Regions from separate parts of the Klebsiella sp. genome, predicted to be linked through region 2. Evidence: predicted binding sites of a transcription regulator. Region 2 holds the regulator's gene; each other region holds the start of a gene.
The links. Region 2 encodes LexA, which represses DNA repair genes until DNA is damaged. Its sites were predicted from a motif close to TNCTGTATGTACATACAGNA; they were not measured.
Positions count from the first base shown of each region.

Region 1: rmuC (DNA recombination protein RmuC) is a predicted target of LexA. The motif match lies at 1,910-1,929, and genes of this name have one in related genera.
Region 3: metR (HTH-type transcriptional regulator MetR) is a predicted target of LexA. The motif match lies at 2,727-2,746, and genes of this name have one in related genera.

Region 1 is NZ_JAPUEW010000013.1:16,257-20,260, forward strand. Features, by position in the region: gene ubiE (bifunctional demethylmenaquinone methyltransferase/2-methoxy-6-polyprenyl-1,4-benzoquinol methylase UbiE) at 1-348, opposite strand, end outside; gene rmuC (DNA recombination protein RmuC) at 419-1,867, opposite strand; gene QVF11_RS06005 (IclR family transcriptional regulator) at 2,083-2,832, shown strand; gene QVF11_RS06010 (2-dehydro-3-deoxygalactonokinase) at 2,887-3,858, shown strand; gene QVF11_RS06015 (2-dehydro-3-deoxy-6-phosphogalactonate aldolase) at 3,872-4,004, shown strand, end outside.
Region 2 is NZ_JAPUEW010000072.1:13,791-17,794, forward strand. Features, by position in the region: gene zur (zinc uptake transcriptional repressor Zur) at 1-31, shown strand, start outside; gene QVF11_RS21595 (CsbD family protein) at 377-586, opposite strand; gene dinF (MATE family efflux transporter DinF) at 723-2,039, opposite strand; gene lexA (transcriptional repressor LexA) at 2,111-2,719, opposite strand; gene QVF11_RS21610 (diacylglycerol kinase) at 2,842-3,210, opposite strand; gene plsB (glycerol-3-phosphate 1-O-acyltransferase PlsB) at 3,340-4,004, shown strand, end outside.
Region 3 is NZ_JAPUEW010000096.1:14,452-18,455, forward strand. Features, by position in the region: gene QVF11_RS26855 (PTS transporter subunit EIIC) at 1-187, opposite strand, end outside; gene metE (5-methyltetrahydropteroyltriglutamate--homocysteine S-methyltransferase) at 432-2,693, opposite strand; gene metR (HTH-type transcriptional regulator MetR) at 2,810-3,766, shown strand; gene QVF11_RS26870 (carboxylate/amino acid/amine transporter) at 3,651-4,004, opposite strand, start outside.

The sequences.
Region 1 (4,004 bases), on a different contig from region 2:
GTTACCGATAATGCCGATATTACGCAGCTTTTCGCGGCCCATCTTCAGCATAGAATCATTGATATCCGCCAGCATCACGCGGCCGGTTTCGCCCACCAGGCGAGAGAATTTCGCCGTCAGGTCGCCGGTACCGCCGGCCAGATCCAGCACAGTCTGCCCACGACGGACGCCGCTGCAATCGATGGTGAAACGCTTCCACAAACGATGAATACCGAACGACATCAAATCGTTCATCACATCATATTTTGCGGCTACAGAATGAAATACATGCGCCACCATGTCAGCTTTCTGTTCTTTGGCGACAGTCTGAAAGCCAAAATGCGTCGTTTCTTGTGAATCCTCAACCATCTCAATGCCTGCTTGCTTATCAAGAAAATGTTCGTCGAGTGTAACAGGTTTAGCGCGCTTCCCATACGCTTCAACGCGGCTGAGAGTGACCATCGTACACTGCAGCAGCTGCAGAATTTGATGAAAAATCGTTATCTTCCCGTGGGTTACCTTCATCCTCAAGACGGTATTCATCATCCTGCGCGGTTGCTTGTTCGACTAAGTCAGGATTAATCCCACGTTTGACTTCCACGCCCAGGTCACGGAATGATTCTGCCTGAACCAGCATGTTACCGCGCCCGGAAGCGAGCTTTTTCATCGCCTGGCGGTAGTTATCCTGGGCTTTATCCAGACTCTGGCCGATAGCGGACATATCGTCGACAAACAGGCGCATTTTGTCATACAGACGCCCCGCTCTTTCGGCAATTTTCTGCGCGTTACGGCTCTGATGCTCATAGCGCCACAGGTTGGCGATGGTACGCAGTGCGACCAGCAGCGTAGTCGGGCTAACCAACATAATATTGTTCTTCAGCGCTTCGCTAATCAGCTCCGGCTGACGGTCAATCGCCAGCAGGAAGGCGGGTTCAACGGGGATAAACATCAGTACGTAGTCGAGCGAACGTAGCCCCGGCAGCTGTTGATAATCCTTACGCCCCAGCAGACGCATATGATTACGTACGGAAGCAATATGCTCCTGTAACGCCGTCTCGCGGGTGTAATCATCATCGGCATTAAAGTAGCGTTCATAGGCGACCAGAGTCATCTTGGCATCGATAACCACGTCTTTGCCCTGCGGAAGACGCACGATCACATCCGGCTGCATCCGTGAACGGTTGTCGGTTTCAATACTCACCTGCGTTTGGTATTCATGGCCCTCCCGCAGCCCGGAAGCTTCCAGCACGCGGGTCAATACCACTTCTCCCCAGTTGCCCTGAGTTTTGTTATCACCCTTCAGCGCGCGCGTCAGGTTTAGCGCTTCCTGCGCCATTTGCGCATTAAGCTGCTGAAGGTTGCGGATTTCATGAGCCAGGGTATGACGCTCCCGCGCCTCCTGACCGAAGCTATCCTGAACCTGGCGGCGGAAACCATCCAGTTGCTCACGTAACGGGGTCAGCAGCCCGTGCAGACTCTGGCGATTCTGCTCATCCACCCGTCGGTTGCTGTGTTCGAATATTCGGTTTGCCAGATTCTCGAACTGCTCGCTAAGGCGCTGCTCGCTGTTAACCATCTGGCGAATTTTATCTTCCGCATGCATTTGCGTGGATTCAAGGCGGGTGGTCACTTCGCGGAGATCGGCCTCCAGCGACGTATTGATATCGCGCAGGCTGCGCAATTCGTTATTGAGCAGCTCGCACTCTTCTCGCCAGTGGGACTCTTGCACCAGTTGCTGACGCGCCGCGCTCAGCTCAATATCCAGCTCGCGCCGCTCTTCAATGAGATCGGCACGGATTTGATCGGCATGCGCTTTGGTCGCCAACCAGCCCACAATAAGCCCCACGGCCAGCGCCATAACGGCACTAATAATTATCGAGATATCCACAACGCCCCCAGCAGCAACCACTTACGTCACAAAATAGAATTGTGCTGTACAAACGTCCAGTTTAAAAGGGTTTTCCTGCGAGGGGCTACGCAAACATTCAACAAAAAATCCCACATATCGGGATGGCATCTTATAAATAGGGAATTTGTGCGGTAAATCACCATTATTACTATTGGGGTAAGGCAGAGTAACCACAAAATAAGAGGGCTTAATGGATGCTAAAAGAGATGCAGCACATCGCAGGAGCGCAAACGCTGCTTCGTGGATTAGCAGTGATTGATGCCGTGGCAACGGGGCACAGAGACTTAAAATCCATTAGCGAATTCACCGCTACACCAAAAAGCACGGCGCATCGTCTGGCTACCGCACTCGTGGAACAGCGCTATCTGCGCTATGCCGCAAATGTTGGCTACGATCTCGGCCCGCGGCTGATTGAACTGGGCGCACGAGCTCTGGATACCATCTCTCTACCGGCGCTGGCACGTCCATGGTTACAAAAACTCGCCGATACCACTAAAGACACGGTCCACCTGGGCGTACGTGAAGGTGATGAAGTGCTGTATCTGGAGAAAATTAACAGCCAGCGGGGACTGGAAATGCGTTCCCGTCCGGGCCACCGGATGCCGCTGGCATTAACCGGAATCGGCAAAGCCTTGTTGATAAATGATTCTCAGGATGATCTGCGGGCTCTCTTCCTGCGCCAGAGCACCGAACACTATCTGCAGCGTTTTCTGACGTGTATGCAGCGTTACTCCCAGGGAGGCTATGCGTTCGACCTGGAAGAAAACGAACCGACTATTCGCTGCGTAGCGGCCCCCATATTCGATGCCCGAAACCAGCTTATCGCCGCAATCTCGGTCGCCAGCACCGCAACCTATATGTCACGGGATCGAATGGATGCCCTGATTCCGCTTGTACGCTCCTACGCGGGCCATATTTCGGCGGAGCTTGGTTGGGCAGGCTAACCGATTCGCCATTTTTACACCGCAGTCAATAACAAGGAGGTAAGAACAATCACCATGGATAACCACACACGTTTATTAGCACTGGACTGGGGAACCACCTCACTGCGCGCCTGGCGCCTTGGCGATAACGGCCAGCAGCTTGAGTCCAGAGATCTTCCCTACGGCATCATGAAGTTACCCGCCAATAAAGGAGGGAGACTGGCAGCGTTCCAGGAGGCCTTTCTAGCGGCCTGCGGCGACTGGCTACAGACCACCGGCTGCCGGGACGTTATTGCCTGTGGGATGGTCGGCAGCGCCCAGGGCTGGAAAGAAGCCGCTTATTTACCCTGCCCCACCAGCCTGGCGGATTTTGCCGGGCAGCTATGCTCACTGGAGATATCGCCTTCAATACGCCTGTCAATCATTCCGGGCCTGGCAGTATATGGCGACGATCCGGAAGTGATGCGCGGTGAAGAAACGCAAGTTTTCGGCATCCTGTGCAGCCAGAGTGATAATAGCGGCGAAATGATCATCGGCATGCCGGGGACGCATTCCAAATGGGCGCTGGCTCAGCAAAACAGCGTGCTGGAGTTTCGCACATTTATGACCGGCGAACTCTTCGATGTCCTGAAAAACCACTCCATTCTTGGCGCCACAATGCAGCCCTCGCAGGATACAGACTGGCAGGTATTCGATGATGGTGTCGCGACGGCTATCCGCCAAAAAGAAGCGGGGCTGCTTTCCACACTCTTCTCGACGCGTACCAAACTGCTGGCCGGACAAATCTCAAGCCGACAGCAGTCTGACTATCTTTCCGGACTGGTTATCGGCCATGAGCTTGCTGGCTTGCGCCAGACTCTACTGGCTGATGAGGAACGACGCCTGAACACACCGATCGTGCTCACCGGCAACCCAACCCTGTGTGAACGTTATCAGCGCGCCTTCCGTCAGACGATAGCGGATCGCCCAATTCAGTTTATCGCACAGGCCACCGTGGCTGGCCTGTGGCAAATCGCTTTACGCGCCAGGCTTATCCACGACGCATAACGGAGAGACACAGATGGATTTGAATAATTGCATTAAAGAACATGGTCTTATCGCCATTCTGCGCGGAATCAAAACCACAGAAGCGAAAGAGGCTGGCTTCGTGCTGTATGAAGAAGGTTTTCGTCTTATTGAAGTTCCACTCAACT
Region 2 (4,004 bases):
CACCATCCTGATCAAAAAGAAAGCCCGCTGAGGCGTTAGCCGCAGCGGGAATCAAGGGTGTATACCCGTCATACTTCAAGTTGCATGTGCGTTGGCTTTGTTACTCGGCTCATCCATGAGCCTCGCCCTTCAGGCCGCCGGGATACGGCGTTCAAATCTGTTCCAGACAGATTTGTCGCTCGCCCCAGTCACTTACTGGAGTCAGCTCCTGGGGATTCTCTGCGTTGCCGCGTGATTCGGCCTTCAGCCTCACCCCCTCGGGGCCAGCGCAAGCGCTGTTCAAAACGGTTAACCGTTTTGTCCTGCAACTCAAATTATTTAGGGTATAAATCGTTAGGACAGGCAATAATAAGGGGATTAAAACACGACGTTTTCGCTACCAGCGATAATCGTTTTTAGTTTCCCAATCCTTCACTTCTTTCTCGGCCTGATCTTTGGCGTATCCATAGCGTTCCTGAATTCTGCCAACCAGCTGGTCGCGCTTACCCTCGATGACGGTCATATCATCGTCGGTAAGTTTGCCCCATTGTTCTTTCGCTTTACCTTTCAGCTGTTTCCAGTTACCGCCGATTTCATCTTTATTCATCATGTCATCCTCATCGTTCGGTGATCGTTCGGTGAATGAACAGCCCGCAGTGTGCCGGACATGACTTAACTATAGATGAGTATTCTGAGTAAGATTTATTATTCGGAATCTTTAACCATCATATTAACAATATACGCTATGAAAACCAGGTGTCGCGCTGCCAGTGACGCCGCCAGACGATTGCCAGTGAAGCCCCGCGCAGGGCAAGAAACACCGCCAGCGCCAACCATAGACCATGATTACCAAGAACCGGTACCGTCAGCAGCGTCAGGGCGAATCCCGCCGCCGCTACCGCCATGCTGTTACGCATCTCTGCCCCGCGCGTTGCGCCGATAAACATGCCATCCAACAGGTAGCACCAGACGCCAATGACCGGCAGTATTGTCTGCCAGATGAGATAGCGGTCGGCGAGTTGCTGCAGAGAAGGGAGCGACGTTAGCAAGGCGATAATCTGCTCGCCAGCAAGGCTGTAAATCAGCGCAAACGCCAGCGCTACCATGCCTGACTGACGGCAGGCCGCACGCCATACCTCAAGCAGTTGGCTGCCGTCGCGGGCACCGTAAGCCTGCCCGGAGTGCGCCTCCACGGCGTAGGCAAAACCATCCAGCGCGTAGGCGGTAAAGGTGAGCATGGTCATCAGCACCGCATTGACCGCTACAACGTCAGCGCCAAGGCGGGCGCCATATACCGTCATCGCCCCAAAACACAGTTGTAGCAGCAGCGAGCGCAGCATAATGTCGCGGTTCAGCGCCAGAAGACGGCGCACATCGCCGCGCCACGCGGTTTTCAGCATCGATAGCGAAACGCCCCGCAGTACCAGCACGCGTTTCGCCATAACGAGTCCAATGAAAAAGGTGGCGTATTCTGCTGTTACGGTCGCCAGGGCCGCGCCCTGCACGTTCATATGCAGGCCCATTACCAGCCATAAATCGAGCACGATGTTGAGTACATTACCGACGACCAGCAGGATCACTGGTGCACGGGCATACTGCACGCCCAACAGCCAGCCCAGCAGCACCAGATTCGCCAGGGATGCCGGAGCGCTCAGCCAACGAATCTCGAGGAAACGGCGGGCCTGTTCAAGCACCGCATCACTGCCGCCGACGATGTGCAGCGCCAGATTAATTAACGGCATTCTGAATAGGACGATGGCTATCCCGGCAGCCAGTGCCAGCCCCAGCGGCTGCACCAGCGCACGCGCCAGCCGTTGGGGATCTTTCGCGCCGAATGCCTGGGCCGTCAGACCAGTAGTACTCATGCGCAAAAACAGGAGCAGCATGAAGAGAAAGCTGGTCGCCATTGCGCCAACCGCAACGCCGCCCAGATAAACCGGGCTATCAAGATGACCGATAACAGCGGTATCCACCAGCCCCAGCAAAGGAACGGTGATATTAGAGAAAATCATGGGCAGCGCTAAGCGCCACAGGGCTTTATCGGCGGCGTTAAAAAGCATGGGGAAGAGCCCAAATGAAGAAGTAAGACAGCGCAGCATCATGTATCAGATGATGCTGCGAGATGAAGAGGTTACTGCCAGTTGCCGTTGCGGATAACGCCGACAGCCAGGCCTTCAATAGTGAAACTTTGCTGGCGTAAATCCACCACGATTGGGGTAAATTCGCTGTTTTCAGGCAGCAGTTCGACGACGTTACCCTGTTTTTTCAGACGCTTCACGGTAACTTCATCGTCAATGCGGGCCACAACAACCTGGCCATTGCGCACATCCTGAGTTTTATGTACCGCAAGCAGGTCGCCATCCAGTATACCGATGTCTTTCATGGACATTCCGCTTACGCGCAGCAGAAAATCGGCATTCGGCTTAAACATTGCCGGATCGACCTGGTAGTGGCCTTCGATGTGCTGCTGTGCGAGCAGTGGTTCACCTGCTGCGACGCGGCCGACAAGCGGCAGGCCGCTTTCTTCTTCCGTCAGCAGACGAATACCGCGGGAGGCACCGGAAACGATCTCGATTGCGCCTTTACGCGCCAGCGCTTTCAGGTGTTCTTCCGCCGCGTTTGGGGAACGAAACCCCAAGCGCTGAGCAATCTCCGCACGCGTCGGCGGCATGCCCGTCTGGCTGATATGATCCCGAATGAGATCAAACACCTCTCGCTGCCTGGTCGTTAACGCTTTCATTCCGCCCCCTGGGTGTATATACAGTTATGCTGTGAGTATATACAGCTAACGGTGATTTTGGAACCACATTTCACACAAAAATCAGGAGTTTCTTTCTGTTTTGCGAGCCGCTATGGCATGGCTTAGCGGTAGTTTGACCACAACAGCGTTCCCCATGTGATCAACGCGATAATAATTGCCAACAGGACCGCCGCAGAGCCCATATCTTTCGCGCGGCCAGACAACTCATGATGTTCAGGGCCAATACGGTCAACGACCGCTTCAATCGCGCTGTTGATAATTTCAACTATCATCACTATCAGGACCGAGCCAATCAGCAAAACGCGCGTGATGGCATCGACATCCAGCCAGCAGGCTATCACCACGGCAATAATGGCAGCTATGCCTTCCTGACGAAATGCGGCCTCATTGATCCACGCCGCACGGAATCCTTTCCAGGAATACCCCGCGGCTTTAACGATTCGGGTTAACCCAGTGGTATTATTGGCCATCAAACAAACCTTTTTATGTAAATGACGTCAATGAGTGTACGCGTTTGCCGCGTTACAACGGAAATTTTGCGCACTTTCTGTTATTCTTGCGGCGCATTTGCATGATTAACCAGAGGCTTCACATCGTCTATGTCTGGCTGGCAACGAATTTACTATAAATTACTGAATTTACCATTAAGGGCACTGGTAAAAAGCAAGTCAATTCCGGCACAACCTGCTCAGGAATTGGGCCTGGATACCTCACGTCCCATCATGTACGTCCTGCCCTACAATTCGAAGGCGGACCTGCTGACGCTTCGCGCTCAATGTCTGGAACATGAATTACCGGACCCGCTTGAGCCGCTGGAGATCGATGGTACCCTGCTTCCACGCTACGTGTTTATTCATGGCGGCCCGCGTGTTTTCACCTACTACACGCCGAAAGAAGAATCCATCAAGCTGTTCCATGATTATCTGGATCTGCACCGCAATCATCCCGACCTTGACGTGCAGATGGTGCCGGTTTCGGTGATGTTTGGTCGTGCTCCAGGGCGTGAAAAAGGCGAAGTGAACCCGCCGCTGCGTATGCTAAACGGCATTCAAAAATTCTTCGCCGTTCTGTGGTTGGGTCGCGACAGCTTTGTGCGTTTCTCGCCTTCGGTCTCTCTGCGCAAAATGGCAGACGAGCACGGTACCGATAAAATTATCGCCCAAAAGCTGGCCCGCGTGGCGCGTATGCACTTCGCCCGCCAGCGCCTGGCGGCCGTCGGTCCGCGTCTGCCCGCACGACAGGATCTGTTCAACAAGCTGCTGGC
Region 3 (4,004 bases), on a different contig from region 2:
TCACCTGCAGAGTATCGTCTTCCACCACGCCGAGCACACCTTCAATACTTTTAAGTGCGGCGATATCCACCTGTGATTGCTCACCGATGGTCATTCGGACGCGGGTCATACAGTTGGTGACGTGCAGCAAATTAGATAAGCCGCCACAGTGCTTCACAATCGCATTGCCCACCTGGTTGTAGTCCATACAGAGGTTCCTTTATTATTTTGGTGGCAATTGTTATAACAATATAATGTTATCATGTTTGTGAGGGCGATCATAAAGGCGAATTAACGAGCGTTTTTGGCGGGAGCAGAAACAAAAAAAGGAGGCCAAAGCCTCCCACAAGTCTGTTTTATCTTTATATCTTGTATCGCATTTCGTCGGGTAGCGGCTAACGCCTTACCCGACCTACGGGTTCACCATCTTCTGCGAGCCGGGTAATTCTGCATTATCCCTGACGCAGGTTCTGCGCGGCTTTAACCATGTTAGCCAGCGCGGCACGGGTTTCCGGCCAGCCGCGGGTTTTCAGGCCGCAGTCTGGGTTCACCCACAGGCGCTCTGCCGGGATACGCTGCTCCGCTTTCTTCAGCAGGGCTTCAATCCACTCCACGCTCGGGACGTTCGGCGAGTGAATATCGTAAACGCCCGGCCCGATTTCGTTCGGATAGTCGAACTCTTCGAACGACTCCAGCAGCTCCATGTCGGAACGCGAGGTTTCGATAGTGATCACATCAGCATCCAGCGCGGCAATGGAATCCATAATGTCGTTAAACTCGCAATAACACATATGGGTGTGGATCTGCGTGTCGTCTTTCGCCACGGCGGCGTTGATGCGGAAAGCCTCGACGCCCCACGCCAGATACGCATCCCAGTCGCTACGCTTCAGCGGCAGACCTTCGCGCAGCGCCGGTTCATCAATCTGGATAATGCCGATGCCCGCCGCTTCCAGATCCGCCACTTCATCACGCAGCGCGAGGGCAATCTGTTTCGCAATGGTTTCACGGCTGACGTCTTCACGCGGGAAGGACCAGCAGAGAATGGTCACCGGGCCGGTCAGCATGCCTTTTACCGGCTTATCGGTCAGGGACTGGGCATACTTCGCCCACTCAACGGTGATCGCTTCCGGGCGGCTGACGTCGCCGATCACTACCGGCGGTTTGACGCAGCGGGAGCCGTAGCTCTGCACCCAGCCGTTCTGGGTAAAGATAAAACCGTCCAGGTGTTCACCGAAATATTCCACCATATCGTTACGCTCGGCTTCACCGTGCACCAGCACGTCCAGCCCCAGCCGCTCCTGCTCCACAATCGCCTGCTTGATGTGCTCTGCTATGCCGGTACGATAGTTATTCGCATCAAGATTGCCCTTTTTGAAGTCCAAACGCAGGCTGCGAATTTCCGTGGTTTGCGGGAAAGAGCCGATAGTGGTGGTCGGCCAGGCTGGAAGCTTAAAGCGCGCCCGCTGCGCTTCGGCACGCACCTCATAGGCGCTCGTGCGCTGGCTGTCCTGCACGGTAATCGCCGCCAAGCGTTTTTCAACCGCCGCATTATGCACGCGGGTTGAATGACGACGGGCCTGAATTGGCGCGCTCCATTCGGTAATTGCGGCAGTATCACCGCTGTTCAGGGCATCACGCAGCAGCGCCAGCTCGGCACATTTTTGCAAGGCGAAGGCAAACCAGCTCTTCACTTCCGCATCCAGACGAGTTTCCACGCTCAGGTCGATCGGACTGTGCAGCAGGGAGCAGGAAGAGGCTACCCACAACTCGCGTTTACCGACGATGTCTTTAATCTGCGCGTATTTCTCGGTGAGATCGGCGCGCCAGACGTTGCGACCATTGATCAGCCCCGCAGAGAGCAGCCAGTCGGCAGGCAGACGTTGATGCAGCTCTGCCACGTCATCTTTACCGTGAACAAAATCAACGTGCAGACCCTGTACCGGCAGCGCGGTAATGGTATCAAGGTTCGCCGTAACGCCTTCAAAATAGGTGGTCAGCAGCAGCTTAACCTGGCCGCTAAGCTCCTCATAAGCCGGCTTAAAGGCGTCCAGCCACGTCTGCGGCAGCTCAAGCACCAGCGCCGGCTCATCAATCTGTACCCACTCAATGCCGCGTTTCGCCAGCTCCGCCAGCACCTGCTGGTAGACCGGCAGAATAGCGTTCAGCAGGCTCAGGCGGTCGAACGGCTCACCTTTCACCTTACCGAGCCACAGGTAAGTGACCGGCCCCAGCAGAACGGGTTTCACCTTGTGGCCCAGTGCCAACGCTTCGTCCACTTCATCCAGCAGCTGGGTCCAGGTCAGCTTGAACTGCTGGCCTTGGGTGAACTCCGGCACCATGTAGTGGTAGTTGGTGTTAAACCATTTGGTCATCTCCGCGGCGGCAGCCGGTTCACCGGTCGGCGCGCGACCTCGGCCAATGCGGAACAGGGTATCAATATCGACGGAACCGTCTTTGTTCTGATGACGAGCCGGCACGTTGCCGAGCAGCAGGCTGGTGGTCAGAACATGGTCGTACCAGGCGAAATCGCCCACCGGCAGCAGATCAACGCCTGCCTGCTTCTGCTGATCCCAATGGCGAGCACGCAGCTCACGCCCAACCGCCAGCAGTTCTTCACGGGAGCTATTGCCTGCCCAGTAGCTCTCTTGCGCTTTTTTCAGCTCGCGACGCAGGCCAACGCGAGGGAAACCGAGGGTGTGGTTAATAATTGTCATGATATGCCCTTATGGAATTTTTAGTATTTAGCCGTCTGGATGTTTACACATCCATAATGTGAATGTACTGTATATTCCTCAAGCGCAAATTATTCATGCCGAAGTGAAGGACTTTCATGATCGAAATAAAACACCTGAAAACGCTCCAGGCGTTGCGGAATAGCGGTTCTCTGGCAGGCGCGGCAGCGGCCCTGCACCAGACGCAATCCGCCTTGTCCCACCAGTTCAGCGATCTGGAACAGCGCCTTGGCTTCCGTCTATTTGTGCGTAAAAGCCAGCCGCTGCGTTTTACCCCGCAGGGAGAGATTCTGCTGCAGCTGGCCAATCAGGTGCTGCCGCAAATCAGCCGCGCCTTGCAGGACTGTAACGAGCCGCAGCAAACCCGGCTGCGTATCGCCATCGAATGCCATAGCTGTATTCAATGGCTCACCCCGGCGCTGGAAAATTTCCGCGCCCGCTGGCCGCATGTCGAAGTGGATTTCCAGTCCGGCGTCACCTTTGACCCGCAGCCGGGGTTGCAGCAGGGTGAGCTGGATCTGGTGATGACCTCTGATATTCTGCCGCGCAGCGGTCTGCACTATTCACCGATGTTTGATTTTGAAGTGCGTCTGGTGATGGCGCCGGATCATCCGCTGGCGGCAAAAACGCGGATTGCGCCTGAGGATTTAGCCACCGAGCTGCTGCTGATTTACCCGGTGCAGCGCGCGCGCCTGGATATCTGGCGTCACTTTTTACAGCCAGCAGGGATCAGCCCGCAGCTGAAGAGCGTCGACAATACGCTGCTGTTAATTCAGATGGTAGCCGCACGGATGGGTATCGCTGCCCTACCGCACTGGGTAGTAGAAAACTTTGAACGCCAGGGCCTGGTGGTGACCAAGACCCTGGGCGAGGGGCTGTGGAGCCGACTGTACGCCGCAGTGCGCGATGGCGAGCAGCGTCAGCCGGCTACCGAGGCGTTTATTCGCTCAGCGCGGAACCACGCTTGCGACCACTTACCGTTTGTGCGGAGTGCGGAGCGACCCAACGCCGATGGACCCACAGCGAGGCCAGGATCACCAGAGCTCCAACAATAAAGCTCGGCCAGCGGGGTTGCTCCTGCCAGATGGCAAGGTTCACCAGCAGCCCGGCAGGCACGTGCATATTGTTCATGATGCCGAGCGTACCAGCATCCACCTGGGTGGCTCCGTAGTTCCACATAAAATAACCGATTCCCGACGCCGCCACGCCAAGAAAGACCAGAATGCCCCACTGTAGCGACGTTTCCGGCATTTTCTGCGCGTTACCCATCAGAGTCCAGGCAACTACCGCCAC